2 regions of the Phytobacter sp. genome follow, and region 2 is predicted to be linked to the other one. Evidence: predicted binding sites of a transcription regulator. Region 2 holds the regulator's gene; the other holds the start of a gene.

Region 1 (7,373 bases), on a different contig from region 2:
TTTCGCACCGTACCGTGATGAACTGATCATCTCTACCAAGGCGGGTTACGACATGTGGCCAGGCCCTTACGGTTCCGGTGGTTCACGTAAGTACTTACTTGCCAGCCTGGACCAGAGCCTCTCTCGCATGGGGCTGGACTACGTCGATATCTTCTATTCCCATCGTGTCGATGAAAATACGCCGATGGAAGAGAGCGCCGCAGCGCTGGCACAAGCCGTACAGAGTGGCAAAGCACTGTATGTCGGCATCTCCTCCTACTCCACGCCGCGTACCCAGACCATGGTGGAACTGCTGCGCGAGTGGAAAGTTCCTCTTCTGATTCACCAGCCTTCTTACAACCTGCTTAACCGCTGGGTCGATAAAACCGGGCTTCTGGATACGCTGGAAGATAACGGCGTGGGCTGTATCGCCTTTACCCCACTGGCGCAAGGGCTGCTGACCGGCAAATACCTCAACGGGATTCCGGAAGGTTCAAGGATGCAGAAAGAGGGCAAGAAGGTTCGCGGTTTGACGGAAAAAATGCTGACCGAAGAAAATCTGAGCAGCCTGAAGTTACTGAATGAATTGGCAACCGCCCGCGGGCAAACCATGGCACAGATGGCGTTGAGTTGGCTGCTGAAAGATAACCGTGTTACGTCGGTGTTGATTGGTGCCTCTCGTCCCGAGCAACTGGAAGAGAATGTGCTGGCGCTGAATAATCTGGCCTTTACGGCAGAGGAACTGGCGCAAATCGATAAGCATGTAGCGGATGGGGAGCTTAACCTTTGGCAGGCGTCATCGGATAAGCAGTAAAAAAAGGGAGCTAAGGCTCCCTTCTTCTTAGTGCTTATCGCGCGCTTCTTAGTGCTTATCCCGCGACAGCTTATCCAGATACCCCATCACAAACGCCGACAGCACAAACGTCAGATGGATAATCACATACCACATCAACTTGTTATCCGGCACGTTTTTGGCATCCATAAACACGCGCAGTAAGTGGATGGAGGAGATGGCCACGATTGAGGCCGCCACTTTATTTTTAAGCGAGGTGGCATCCATTTTCCCCAGCCAGCTCAACTTCTCTTTTTCAGGTGAGATATCAAGTTGAGAGACAAAGTTCTCGTAGCCCGAAAACATCACCATCACCAGCAGCCCACCTACCAGCGTCATGTCCACCAGAGACAATAACGTCAGGATAAGGTCAGCTTCTGCCAGGTTAAAAATGTTGGGCAGAACGTGAATAATCTCCTGAAAAAATTTAACTGTCAGAGCAAGCAACGCAAGCGACAGACCAAAGTAAACCGGGGCGAGCAACCAGCGCGAGGCATACATTGCATTTTCAAGAAATCGTTCCATAGTGTCCTTTCAGATTACATAACCAGTGGTCAGTATACCGCAGGGGACCAGTGAAATTGCAACACTGTCCCAACGCTATTACAACGATTTACCAACCCACGAGTTACACGTCTGTCGGAGTGACCTCCGGGCGTTTGTACTCCGGCCAGACCAACACCACCAGCTCAGGGTACGCTTCCATACTGAATTCCCGGAAACACTGACGCAGGTTGAGCACATCCAGATCAGAATGCAGGACTTTTTCACCATTCAGACAGCGCTTTTTTATATTGTCGTAATACTTATAAACAGCTGAATTGAGATCGCTACAACGTCGTTGCGCCTCGAATAAACCAGGCACACTATTTAACTCCGCCATGTTCATTCGTTTAATCGTAGCATGGAGAAAATCGATATATTCATGGTTAACACGCCAGTACCAAACGGGTGTAATGGCATTCATCAGCATAGAGAAATGGTCTTCACCTTCCTCTTTTGATAAAGGATTACTTTGCGGTGACGGCAATTGATTTTCACCGCCTGACGGTTGTTTATTGTTATCACGCATCAATAAAAGCACGCCGCCAGTCAACAGCAATAAAGCAACAACAGAATAAAAAATACTGTTCATGTGCAAGCTCCATTTTTTTTGATTTTAAAAGTGCGCCATGATATTGTCAACGAACCTCACGCCCGGACTTACCCCACCCTGTTGATATTAAAGGATATTAGAAATGCTGCCCGAGAATCTGGTCCCGGCTCGCTTTCACATTTCCGCTGCAGAATCCGAATCCGATGAAGCAGAAAAAGACAGTAATTTAACTCAGGGAAAAAGAACGCTCTCTGATTACGCTAACGACATATTAGCTAATGTGACGCGTACAGGGCAATCCCGGAATATGTTACTTGAAGAGCGCGACCGTCATATAAAAGACCGATTATATCGCGTGGTTAAAATCGATACCTTCGCCAGACTGCTAAATGATTTGCAGGCTGAAGGAGAGATTGATTCTCAGGCATTAAGTCAAATTATTGCTGATAAGACCAAAGAGATTAATGACGCAGGAAATGAAATTTGGCTTAATCTCATTACCCGCGAGAAAGATATGCCTTTGTTTTATAAACTTGGGGATGAGTGACGTGAAAGAGGTTGAAGATAATGACGTTTATTTGGTTTTAGATAGCCATAAAAGTGACGAATTTATCTTAAAGCAAAATATTGAATCATTAATTCAAAGTAAGAATGCCACCATCCAGCGAATTGCGCATGAGCTGGTGTCGATTCCTGCGGCACTCGTACGCCTGAAATGGCAAAACCGCCGTGAGATCTACGCCATTCAGGTCAAGGAAGAGATATACGGCGCGGCTATCAACGCCATCATCGAATCTCGCCCTGAGCTGCTGGAAAAAATAATGGCCCGACTGGAAGCCAACTATCAGTATATTCTCGCCAGAGAGACTGCAACGCTGCGTATCAGCCGTAAGCTCGCAGATGAAGAGTACCGCACGGCGGTGGTGACGACTGTCGCACTGGAAGAAAAGGCCGAACAACCGGTGAACAATAACGAATTATCTCCTGCCCCCTCTGCGAAGAAATAATTACGCACATCCGTCTGCATATTCCCCTGCAAATCCCCCGGACATAGAACCTCGTGCATCCAAATTAAATAAAACTTAACCCTTATTTAGCCCCACTAAAACTGCGGCATTAAAATGACGGGAAGAACAGAAACAAAAAGGCTGGCAACATGGCCAGCCTTTTTTATATTGAACGACGCGGAAATTACTTCGCAGCAGCGACTTCTTCGCCCACCAGACCAATTTTGAGATAGCCCGCCTGGTGCAGCGTATCCATCACTTTCATCATGGTTTCATAGTCGACGGTCTTGTCCGCGCGGAAGAAGATGGTGGTATCTTTCTTCCCTTCCGTCACGGCATTCAGCTCATTCACCATTGTCTCGTCCGTCACAGGATCGTTACCGATAAACATGGTGTTGTCGGCTTTAACAGAGAGATAAACGGGTTTTTCCGGACGTGGCTGCGGCTGACTCGAAGAGGCCGGCAGATTCACTTTCACATCTACCGTGGCAAGCGGGGCCGCCACCATAAAGATAATCAGCAGAACCAACATAACGTCGATAAACGGCGTAACGTTGATCTCGTGCATTTCGCCATTATCGTCCAGATCTTCATTAAGACGCATTGCCATGGGGCATCAACCTACTCGTAATTTCTGGGCGGTGTGGACAGGCTTTGCAGAAGAACTGGCAGCCAAATCCAGGTCACGGCTTTGCAACAGCAGAACCTGTGCAGCAACATCACCCAGGGAGGCTTTATAGCTGCCAATCATGCGGGCAAAGATGTTATAGATGACAACCGCCGGGATAGCAGCAATCAAACCAATAGCGGTAGCCAGCAGCGCTTCTGCGATACCAGGCGCTACAACGGCAAGGTTGGTGGTCTGCGTCTGGGCAATACCGATAAAGCTGTTCATGATGCCCCAAACGGTACCGAACAGACCCACAAACGGGGAAATCGCCCCGATGGTCGCCAGGTAGCCATTACCGCGGCCCATATGGCGGCCGGTGGCAGCAACACGACGCTCAAGGCGGAAACCAGTACGTTCTTTGATACCTTCGTTATCTTCACTACCTGCAGACAGCTCCAGCTCATTCTGCGCTTCGTTAATTAACAGGGTACTCAGGCTGCGGGCATGGAAGGAGGAAGAGACATCACTGGCTTGATCCAGAGAGCGAACGTCAGAGAGCAGTTGCTGTTCGCGCTTAAGGCGACGCTTCTGCGCAATTAATTCCACACTTTTGCTAAAGAAAATGGCCCATGTAACTACTGATGCCAGAATCAACCCGATCATCACAATCTTAACGACGATGTCGGCATGTTGATACATACCCCAAACGGAAAGATCCGTCTGCATCAAATTATTACCCACTGTGTATCTCCAGGACGCATATCACAAAATCTGAGCGTAATAATATCAAAACGACGTCGAATTGATAGTAGTTCTCATTAGTATTTACATACTGCATGAATATCCCCTCTTTTTCTTTGCGCTTACGCAGTAAAAAAGTCCCGATGGATAATATTCAGAAAATTTTATGCTTTATATCCGGGTCAGCAGTGCATCATTAATCAATCATGGTAGTCTGGACATCCAGACGTATAAAAACAGGTTAGGCGAACATGACGGCGAAGCATATTGATACCGCTCTGGTGAATGCAGGGCGCAGCAAGAAATACACTCAAGGATCGGTTAACAGCGTGATTCAGCGCGCCTCTTCACTGGTGTTCGATACCGTTGAAGCAAAGAAGCATGCCACCCGCAATCGTGCCAAAGGCGAGCTGTTCTATGGACGCCGTGGGACCCTGACCCATTTTTCGCTGCAGGAAGCTATGTGTGAACTGGAAGGTGGCGCGGGCTGTGCACTTTTCCCTTGTGGGGCCGCTGCCGTCGCCAATACCATCCTGGCGTTCGTTGAACAGGGCGACCATATTCTCATCACCAACACGGCTTACGAACCCACTCAGGATTTCAGTACCAAAATCCTCTCGAAATTGGGTGTAACGACGAGTTGGTTCGACCCGCTGATTGGCGCAGGCATCGCCGATCTTATCCAACCCAACACCAAAATTGTGTTCCTCGAATCTCCAGGCTCCATCACGATGGAAGTCCACGACGTCCCGGCTATTGTTACGGCAGTCAGAAGCGTAGCTCCGGATGCCATCATCATGATCGACAATACGTGGGCGGCGGGTATCCTGTTTAAAGCGCTGGAGTTCGATATTGATATTTCGATTCAGGCAGCCACCAAATACCTGATTGGTCACTCTGACGGCATGATTGGCACGGCGGTTTCTAACGCCCGCTGTTGGGATCAACTGCGTGAAAATGCGTACCTGATGGGCCAAATGGTCGATGCAGACACCGCCTACATGACCAGCCGAGGTCTGCGTACACTCGGCGTACGTCTGCGTCAGCATCATGAAAGCAGTATCAAAGTCGCCGAGTGGCTGGCCGACCATCCGCAGGTGGTTCGTGTTAACCACCCTGCTCTACCAGGCAGCAAAGGTCATGAGTTCTGGAAGCGCGATTTTAACGGCAGCAGCGGGCTCTTCTCCTTTATATTGAACAAACGCCTGACTGACAAAGAGATGACCGACTTCCTTGATAACTTCTCGCTGTTCGCGATGGCTTACTCCTGGGGCGGTTTTGAGTCGTTGATTCTGGCAAATCAGCCGGAACAGATTGCGGCGATTCGTCCTGAGGCGGAAGTCGATTTCAGCGGAACCCTTATTCGCCTGCATATCGGTTTAGAGGACGTTAATGATTTAATTGAGGATTTAGCGGCAGGATTCCAGCGTATCGTGTAGATTGTGGCTGCTGGTTTAAAATTCTGATTACGCCAGCAGAATACTCTGTATTAATTGCGCCCGGGATCAAGGTGTTTCGGGCAATAAACGCGTACAATAGCCTCTTCTAAGCGGTACCACAGGAAAGTCCATGGCTGTAATTCAAGACATTATCGCTGCGCTCTGGCAACACGACTTTGCCGCGCTGGCGAATCCACACGTTGTTGGCGTCGTCTATTTCGTGATGTTTGCCACTCTCTTTTTAGAAAATGGATTGCTTCCTGCCTCCTTTTTACCAGGAGACAGCCTGCTTTTGCTGGCGGGGGCACTCATCGCCCGCGGCTGTATGGATTACATCTCTACCCTGCTTATTCTCACCTCGGCGGCGAGCCTGGGTTGCTGGCTGAGCTACCTGCAAGGGCGATGGCTGGGGAATACACGTGTGGTCAAAAGCTGGCTGGCTCAGCTTCCGGAAAAATATCACCAGCGCGCCACCTGCATGTTTGACCGACACGGTTTACTGGCACTGCTGGCGGGTCGTTTCCTGGCGTTTATTCGCACCCTCTTGCCAACCATGGCGGGTATCTCCGGGCTATCTAACCGCCGCTTCCAGATTTTCAACTGGCTGAGCGCCCTGCTGTGGGTCGGCATTATCACCACTATCGGCTATGCCATCAGCATGATCCCGTTTGTAAAACGTCATGAAGACCAGGTGATGACCTTCCTGATGATCCTGCCGGTGTTCCTGCTGGTTGCTGGCCTGGTGGGTACGGTCGCCGTCGTCATTAAGAAGAAGTACTGCAGCGCCTGATTTTCTTCCCTTCCCTCTCCCTTCGGAGAGGGAATATTACGCCCCCTGCATCATGCGGATCCGCGCCGCATCCTCTCCCGGCGTGACGCCGAAATAGCGCTTAAACTCTCGGCTAAACTGAGACGGGCTTTCATACCCCACACGAATAGCCGCCGCGCTGGCTTTCATGCCGTCGTGGATCATCAGCATTCGCGCCTTATGCAACCGGAACGATTTGAGGTACTGCAGCGGCGAGGTACTGGTGACCGATTTGAAGTTGTGGTGAAAAGCAGAGACGCTCATGTTCGCTTCTGACGCCAGCTGATCTACGCTCAGGTTTTCCGTGTACTGGCTTTCAATGCGCTTCAACACCCGGCTGATGAGGCTGAAATGGGTTTGACGACTCACCAGCGCCAGCAGCGCCCCGCCACCCGGCCCGAGCAGCACATGGTAGAGGATCTCGCGAATGATTTGCTTGCCAAGAATTCGGGCATCCAACGGTCGGTCCATCACGTCCAGCAGACGTTCAATCGCACAAAGAATTTCATCTGATAGCGTGGCAGAGTTGATGCCGCTCGATGCCATGGACGGGTGAAACAGCTCATCTTCACCAATATCCATTAACAACTCCTGAAGCTGAAGAATATCGACATTCAGACGAATCCCCGCCAATGGAACGGCTTCTGTCGCGAAGGTTTCACATTCAAAGGGTAAAGGTACTGTCAGGAGCAAATATTCGTTGGTGTCGTAGCGAAACACCCGCTCATTGATGTAGCCAATTTTATGCCCCGAAAAGAGAAAAACGATGCCTGGCTGATACATGACTGGGGTGCGCGTTCCGGGCTGAGTGCCGTACAGAAGGCGCACATCAGGCAGTAACTCGCTTAACATATTTTCATT
Region 2 (7,373 bases):
ACGGCGTGCCGTCAAAGCGCAGGAAAGAAGCCCCCGCGCTCTCTTCGCCACCGAAGCCGAAGCTACCGTCGAACAGGCCATCAACAAACCATTTGAAACCAACCGGTACTTCAACCAGTTTACGACCAAGATCGTTGACCACGCGGTCAATCATAGCGGAGGAAACCAGGGTTTTACCTACCGCAACATCTTTGCCCCACTGTGGGCGATGCTGGAACAGATAGTTGATTGCCACAGCCAGGTAATGGTTCGGGTTCATCAGCCCAGCCGGGGTGACGATACCGTGACGGTCATAGTCCGGGTCGTTGGCGAAAGCTAAATCGAACTTGTCGCGCAGTGCCAGCAGACCGGCCATCGCACACTCAGAAGAGCAGTCCATACGGATCACGCCATCTTTGTCGAGGTGCATAAAGCGGAAAGTCTGATCGACCTGGTCGTTCACGATGGTCAGATCGAGTTTGTAGAATTCAGCAATGCGTTTCCAGTATTCGATACCAGAGCCACCGAGCGGATCAACACCCAGCTTCAGGCCTGCTTTCTGGATTGACGCCATATCAACGATATCTGCCAACCCTTCGATAAACGGCTGCACCAGATCCTGTTCTTTCACATGGCCCGAGGCCAGTGCCGCGTCCAGAGTGATGCGTTTCACGCCTTTCAGACCATCAGCCAGCAGCGCGTTAGCACGGTCTTCCACCACTTTGGTGACGTTGGTGTCAGCCGGGCCACCGTTTGGTGGGTTGTATTTAATACCGCCATCTTCCGGTGGGTTATGCGACGGAGTGATCACAATGCCGTCAGCCTGTGCGCCGCCTTTCTTGTTGTGGACCAGAATGGCGTTAGAAACGGCTGGAGTCGGAGTAAAACCGTTGTTTTCCTGCACAATCAGATCAACGCCGTTGGCAGCGAGGACTTCCAGCACGGAGATGAATGCAGGTTCAGACAAGGCATGGGTATCTTTACCCACATAGCACGGACCGGTGATACCGTTTTTAGCGCGCTCTTCGGCAATCGCCTGGGCAATCGCCAGAATATGTTGTTCGTTGAAGCTATGACGCCCCGCACTGCCGCGGTGACCTGACGTACCAAATTTTACTGCATGTTCAGCGTTACCGACTTCCGGCTTGAGTACGTAGTACTGCGCGGTAAGTTGGGCGACGTTGATCAAATCGCTCTGTTGCGCAGGTTGCCCCGCACGTTCATGGTTAGCCATTGCCTGGTCCTTTTTATGCAAGGATTAAATTGTGCCGCAAACCTTTTCAATCAATTCCGCCGGGAACTGCATTGACTGCATGATGTGTTCGACCATGCTGCATTTACGACCCGTATTGGTGTTGGTGATGACCCAGTATGGAGTATCTGGCACCTGTTTTGGCTTGGTTTGAGTACCGTTTTGCAACAGGGTTTGTTCATCAGACGCAAAGTATACGCGGGTACGCCCATGCAGAGACTCGGTAGATTCTGCAAAAGCGTTATTGTCCAAAGAATAGAGCGTAGACAGCACCAGCATGAAACGGTTGACGGCTTTTTTCTGATCGGCGTACTCATCAGAAAGCAGTAACTCGCGCACCGCACGCACTTTGTCTTTCGCGGTATTGGTCGGTTTGACCTCTTCAACAACCTTAGTTGTAACAGGTGTTTCTTTTACAGCAGCGGGAACCGTGGCGGCGGGTTGCGCAGAGGCAGAAAATTTCAACATGCGCCGTAAAATGTCGGATGCACTCTCACCAATATGCTTCGTGTGGCTGGCAATATAACTGTAGAGTTCATCATCAACTTCAATCGTTTTCATTTTAATCCAGTGCAGTGTCTTATCTGAATACAAGTTATTGAGATTATAAAGTCAAATCTCAACAGCGGATAGCGTTAAACCTGAGAGGCTGCTAAGTTAGATTGTGTCTGAACCTTGCAGCCGGGCGGCAGAATGTTCAACATAATACCCTAATCCGAAAGAGCGAAAAAAAGAACTTTGCCATGAAATTGAATACCCGAGCGCAATCTGCACAACAATCGCACAACAATTCTCCCATCGTGTTGGTCCACGGTTTGTTTGGTAGCCTGGACAACCTCGGTATCCTTGCTCGTGACCTCGTCAATGACCATGACATTCTTCAGGTTGATATGCGTAATCACGGGCTTTCAGACCGTTCAGACGAGATGAATTATCCGGTGATGGCGCAGGATTTGGTCGACACGCTGGACGCACATTCTATAGAGCGCGCAACCTTTATCGGCCACTCGATGGGTGGCAAAGCAGTCATGGCCTTAACTGGCCTCGCTCCTGAGCGTATTGACCAATTGGTTGCGATTGATATTGCCCCCGTTGATTATGCTGTCCGCCGCCATGATGAGATTTTTGCCGCTATCAATGCCGTGACGGATGCGCAAGCCACAACGCGCCAGCAGGCGGCTGCCGTGATGCGTACCGTTATTGATGAAGAGGGAGTGATTCAGTTTTTGCTGAAGTCGTTTATTGACGGCCAGTGGCGTTTTAACGTTCCCGTGCTCTGGGAACAGTACCCGCACATTGTAGGCTGGGAAGAGGTTCCGGCCTGGAACCACCCTGCTCTGTTCATTCCTGGTGGGAACTCACCGTATGTGACTGAACAGTACAGGCAGACGCTGCTCAAACAATTTCCTCAGGCGAAGGCACATGTGATTGCCGGTGCGGGCCATTGGGTGCATGCAGAAAAGCCTGATGCCGTTTTGCGTGCTATCCGTCGTTATCTCGCTGAAAAGACAAACTGATTAAAAACCCGGCGACCGGTCGCCTGAACGCGCCCGGGCGTTGGCGTACCTGCCTCCCTGATGTATGATGGCGCGCTAATCAGCCCGGGCTACGACCCGATTGCTTGTACTTCCCGTAGTATTCTTAAATCATGGCTAAAGAACAAACGGACCGCACGACACTAGATCTGTTCGCGAATGAGCGTCGCCCGGGACGTCCTAAAACCAATCCGCTCTCTCGCGACGAGCAATTGCGTATCAATAAACGCAATCAGCTTAAACGCGATAAATTTCGTGGGCTTAAACGCGTCGAATTGAAAATCAATGCCGAAGCCGTTGATGCATTAAATGCACTGGCCGACGCGCGTCAAATGAGTCGCAGTGAACTCATCGAAGAGATGTTGCTGGAACAGCTCAAAGCGCTGAACAGCATTGATTCCTCTGAATCTTCATCTAAATAACGCTTTCATGTGGCATAGAGTGCAGTCTGGCGCGATTGCAGTTTCCGCGCGCTTGCCTGTTCTGCTATGATTGCCCTTATCCGTGGGCTAAACGCCACCACCATATCATTAAGTTTCAAGAGGTTATTTTACTCATGGCAATCACTGGCATTTTTTTCGGCAGCGACACCGGTAATACCGAAAACATCGCAAAAATGATCCAGGCTCAGCTTGGTAAAGATGTTGCTGATGTTCACGACATTGCAAAAAGCAGCAAAGAAGATCTGGAAGGCTACGACATCCTGTTACTCGGCATCCCGACCTGGTACTACGGTGAAGCACAGTGTGACTGGGATGATTTCTTCCCGACGCTGGAAGACATTGATTTCAATGGCAAACTGGTCGCGCTGTTTGGCTGTGGCGATCAGGAAGATTATGCTGAGTACTTCTGTGATGCGTTGGGTACCATCCGTGACATCATCGAACCACGCGGTGCGGTGATTGTCGGTCACTGGCCGACTGAAGGTTACCACTTCGAAGCGTCCAAAGGCCTCGCCGATGACGACCACTTCGTGGGCCTGGCCATTGACGAAGACCGCCAGCCGGAGCTGACCGCTGCACGTGTTGATAAATGGGTTAAGCAGATTTATGAAGAGCTGAACCTTAAAGATATCATTAATGCCTGATGCTGTTTGGCGCAATCTGCGGGTTGCGCCAGATTGATAGTTAAAACCAATGGAAATAATTGCTACATTTTTTTAACTTTTGCCTCCAGCACTGTACAATATGGCCTGGTTAAAATGGGTATCGCGAAGGACTTTGTTGGCGCTACCACGTTTTATACGCTTACTTTACTTGAGGGCTTGCAGTTTTCATTTAGACATGGCAGTTCTATAATGAGACGCATTTCCCAGTGCATTCCTTGTAGCTTCCCGATGGGGAGCGAACCGTTTAGCAACAGGACAGATTCCGCATGACTGACAACAATACCGCATTAAAGAAGGCCGGCCTGAAAGTCACGCTTCCTCGCTTGAAAATTCTGGAAGTTCTTCAGGAGCCGGATAACCATCATGTCAGTGCGGAAGATTTATATAAGCGCCTGATCGATATGGGCGAAGAGATCGGGCTGGCAACGGTTTACCGTGTACTGAACCAGTTTGACGATGCCGGGATCGTAACCCGTCATAATTTTGAAGGCGGTAAATCCGTTTTCGAACTGACTCAGCAACATCACCATGACCACTTGATTTGCCTCGATTGTGGCAAAGTGATTGAATTCAGTGATGACTCCATTGAAGCTCGCCAGCGTGAAATCGCGTCGCAACACGGTATCCGTCTGACGAACCACAGCCTCTATCTCTACGGCCACTGCGCTGAAGGCGATTGCCGCACCGACGACAATGCCCACGAGATTGCTGGAAAATAATCTTCCGTAAACGTAAAAAGCCAACCCTAAGGTTGGCTTTTTTTATGGCTGGAAAAGTGTTTTTCCTACTGCGTATTGTGGCTACGAATCTCCTGCCAGATACGATCGCAATCGGCTTTTATCGCCTGTCCGTTACCCGTATGGGTCGCTTCGAGGCACTGCTGATAATCCAGTGTACGAACCGTTTCTTCATGGGCAAACTGTTGATGCGCTTTTTCCGATTTGAGCACCTCCAGCACACTACGACAGGCTTCAAGCTTTTGCGGCGACCCCTCCGCCGTATTAATGCAGGCACTGTAAGCGGTTTTCAGACGCATATCTTCCTTTGACGCGCCAGGTTGCTGTACACACGCAGCCAGACCGAGGGTCATTAACAGAATCATCAGGTTATTTTTCATTTTGCTCTCCTTCGCATCAGAAGATCGAGAACGGCGCAATCACGATAAATTTCACGTCGCGCTCATCCTGGAAGATATTGTTGTATCCCCCGCCCCAGCTCGGGATATCAGAGTGGTTATCATATTGCGTGAAGTGCAGCTTGAAGAGTGTGCCTTTCGCCAGACCATCCTGCAGGGTGTAAACCACATCCAGACTGTAAGCAGATTCTTTAATGGAGTTACCGGCATCGTAATATTTGTCGCCAGAAGGAACGTTCGAGGGTTTAGCATCCCAGCCGTAGACATATGACGCCCCCACCGCCCAACCCGGCAGATTTAAATCTTTAAGATCGTACATCGCACCGACAAAGACGGCTTTCTCATTGTGGGCGTTAAAGTCTGAGCGATTATCCCACCAAATATCCAGACGGCCATTTGATGAACCATACAGTGGCGTCATACGCTGGTTGAAGTATCCCTGGCGGCCATCAGCTTTAACCCATGTTCCTTCAAGACGTAAATCAACCGGCCCGACAGCATAATTAAACGTCAACGCCTGTAACCATGCCGTACCATCATAAATATCATTAATCGTATGATTAGTGGCTTTATCCCTCGAACTGTAGAATTGATAACTGGTTGATAACGGACTACCCGCAATATCAAATTTATAACTGGCTTTCGCAAAATACTGATCCACATATCCCTGGGCCTGGCCAAACGCAGCCTCTAATACGAGATCGTTTTTAAAATCATATTTCGCACCGAGAGAGTGCACATAATCAATTTTGGTCACGCGATCATTTTGATAGAAATTATCGGTTTCATTATACCAGGGCGCTTTATATTCATTGGCCCACATATAGGAAAAACTCAACTCGCCTGCTTGCTCAAAATTCAGTTTTACACCAGCCTCGGTACCCTGATAGGTTCCTGGCATAAAACTCCAGTTAGAAGCCAGCAGCGTCTGTCCGGTGGGCTGAATATAGCCCGCTCTGGCCCACACCGGACCGTATTTGAACTTAGCCGCAGCGGTGTAAAGACTTGCACCGCTTCTGTCCCCAGCCCAGTCTTCATCGTAGACTTTATGACTATTAGAGAAAGCTATTTCGTTAGGGTGGGCACTGCCCGACGATTCGGCCATTTCAATGGCTGCAAACGCCGCAATATCGATACCGAACATATCTGCTGCATATCCCGACTGGAAATCCAGATTGGTATTCCAGGTGGAATGCGCAAGGTTAGTTTTATATTTATTGCCGTCGGTGACGTCTTTACGGTCGCGCTCACGCTGCCAGTAATAGACACCGCCAGTAAGAGTCGAATCGTCAACAAATCCTGCGGCAGTGACCGCAGGTGACGCCATTAAACCTGACATTGCTGTAACGCTGGCAATAGCTAACGCTATCGCCTTACGCTTGGCGGTAAACGCGTTCATAATTGTTCCTCTTTGACTAAAATAAAAAGTGCTGTGCAAAGGCATTCAGCAACAAAATAAAATCAGGAAATAACGGAAAGTGCCTAAAAACTTCTTTCACTCCCCGAATCAAGGTTATTTTTGCCCGCACGAATGATCAAGCATTTTGCCCAGGTGAAAACCAGGAATATGACAGGACACACAGATTTCAGGTTGTTTCAGGAGAGTTTTGCAAAGGAGGAGTAAATCGTAATTTACCGTGTAAATTATCAGGATGAACGAGGGTTAAAAATAATAAATTTAAAACTGCATTTCATGTCAAGCACAGACAATTATTGTAAAATCACAAGAAACCTTGTGCGCAGAAATAAAAAAACGCCGCACAAGGCAGCGTTTTTAAATATTAACGTCGATATTACTCGCCGACTTTAGCCCAGGTGTCACGCAGACCCACGGTACGGTTAAAGACCAGCTTATCGGCCGTTGCATAACGGCTATCAAGGCAGAAGTAGCCTTCGCGTTCGAACTGGAAAGCTTTACCCGTTACGGCAGCCTGCAGTGATGGCTCAGCATAACCCTGTTTGATGACCAGAGATTCCGGGTTCATCACCGTCAGGAAGTCTTCCGCCGCACCCGGGTTTGGTACGCTGAACAGGCGGTCATACAGACGAATTTCGACTGGCAGTGCATGTGCCGCACTCACCCAGTGAATCACGCCTTTCACCTTGCGACCATCGGCCGGATCTTTGCTCAGGGTATCTGCATCATAGGTACAGAAGATGGTGGTGATATTACCTTCAGCATCTTTCTCCACACGCTCTGCTTTTACCACGTAGGCATTACGCAGACGGACTTCTTTACCCATTACCAGGCGCTTGTACTGCTTGTTCGCTTCTTCACGGAAATCGGCGCGATCGATCCAGATTTCAGCACTGAATGGCACTTCACGGTTGCCCATTTCCGGTTTGTTCGGATGGTTAGGCATG

The links. The regulator Fur, encoded in region 2, represses iron uptake genes when iron is present. The targets are predictions, from matches to a motif close to ATAATAATGAGAACNACTATCAA.
Region 1: exbB (tol-pal system-associated acyl-CoA thioesterase) is a predicted target of Fur. The motif match lies at 4,327-4,349, and genes of this name have one in related genera.

The regions. Positions count from the first base shown of each region.
Region 1 covers NZ_JCACPZ010000008.1:1,082,807-1,090,179, forward strand. Annotated here, with positions in the region: gene AC5JPW_RS22980 (aldo/keto reductase) at 1-793, shown strand, start outside; gene AC5JPW_RS22985 (TIGR00645 family protein) at 842-1,336, opposite strand; gene AC5JPW_RS22990 (ESA_00282 family adhesion-associated protein) at 1,440-1,946, opposite strand; gene AC5JPW_RS22995 (hypothetical protein) at 2,050-2,454, shown strand; gene AC5JPW_RS23000 (cytoplasmic protein) at 2,456-2,914, shown strand; gene exbD (TonB system transport protein ExbD) at 3,099-3,524, opposite strand; gene exbB (tol-pal system-associated acyl-CoA thioesterase) at 3,531-4,265, opposite strand; gene metC (cystathionine beta-lyase) at 4,517-5,704, shown strand; gene AC5JPW_RS23020 (DedA family protein) at 5,835-6,494, shown strand; gene AC5JPW_RS23025 (AraC family transcriptional regulator) at 6,531-7,373, opposite strand, start outside.
Region 2 covers NZ_JCACPZ010000004.1:723,829-731,201, forward strand. Annotated here, with positions in the region: gene pgm (phosphoglucomutase (alpha-D-glucose-1,6-bisphosphate-dependent)) at 1-1,213, opposite strand, end outside; gene seqA (replication initiation negative regulator SeqA) at 1,238-1,792, opposite strand; gene ybfF (esterase) at 1,975-2,748, shown strand; gene ybfE (LexA regulated protein) at 2,880-3,188, shown strand; gene fldA (flavodoxin FldA) at 3,323-3,853, shown strand; gene fur (ferric iron uptake transcriptional regulator) at 4,141-4,593, shown strand; gene chiQ (ChiQ/YbfN family lipoprotein) at 4,659-4,991, opposite strand; gene chiP (chitoporin ChiP) at 5,008-6,408, opposite strand; gene glnS (glutamine--tRNA ligase) at 6,803-7,373, opposite strand, start outside.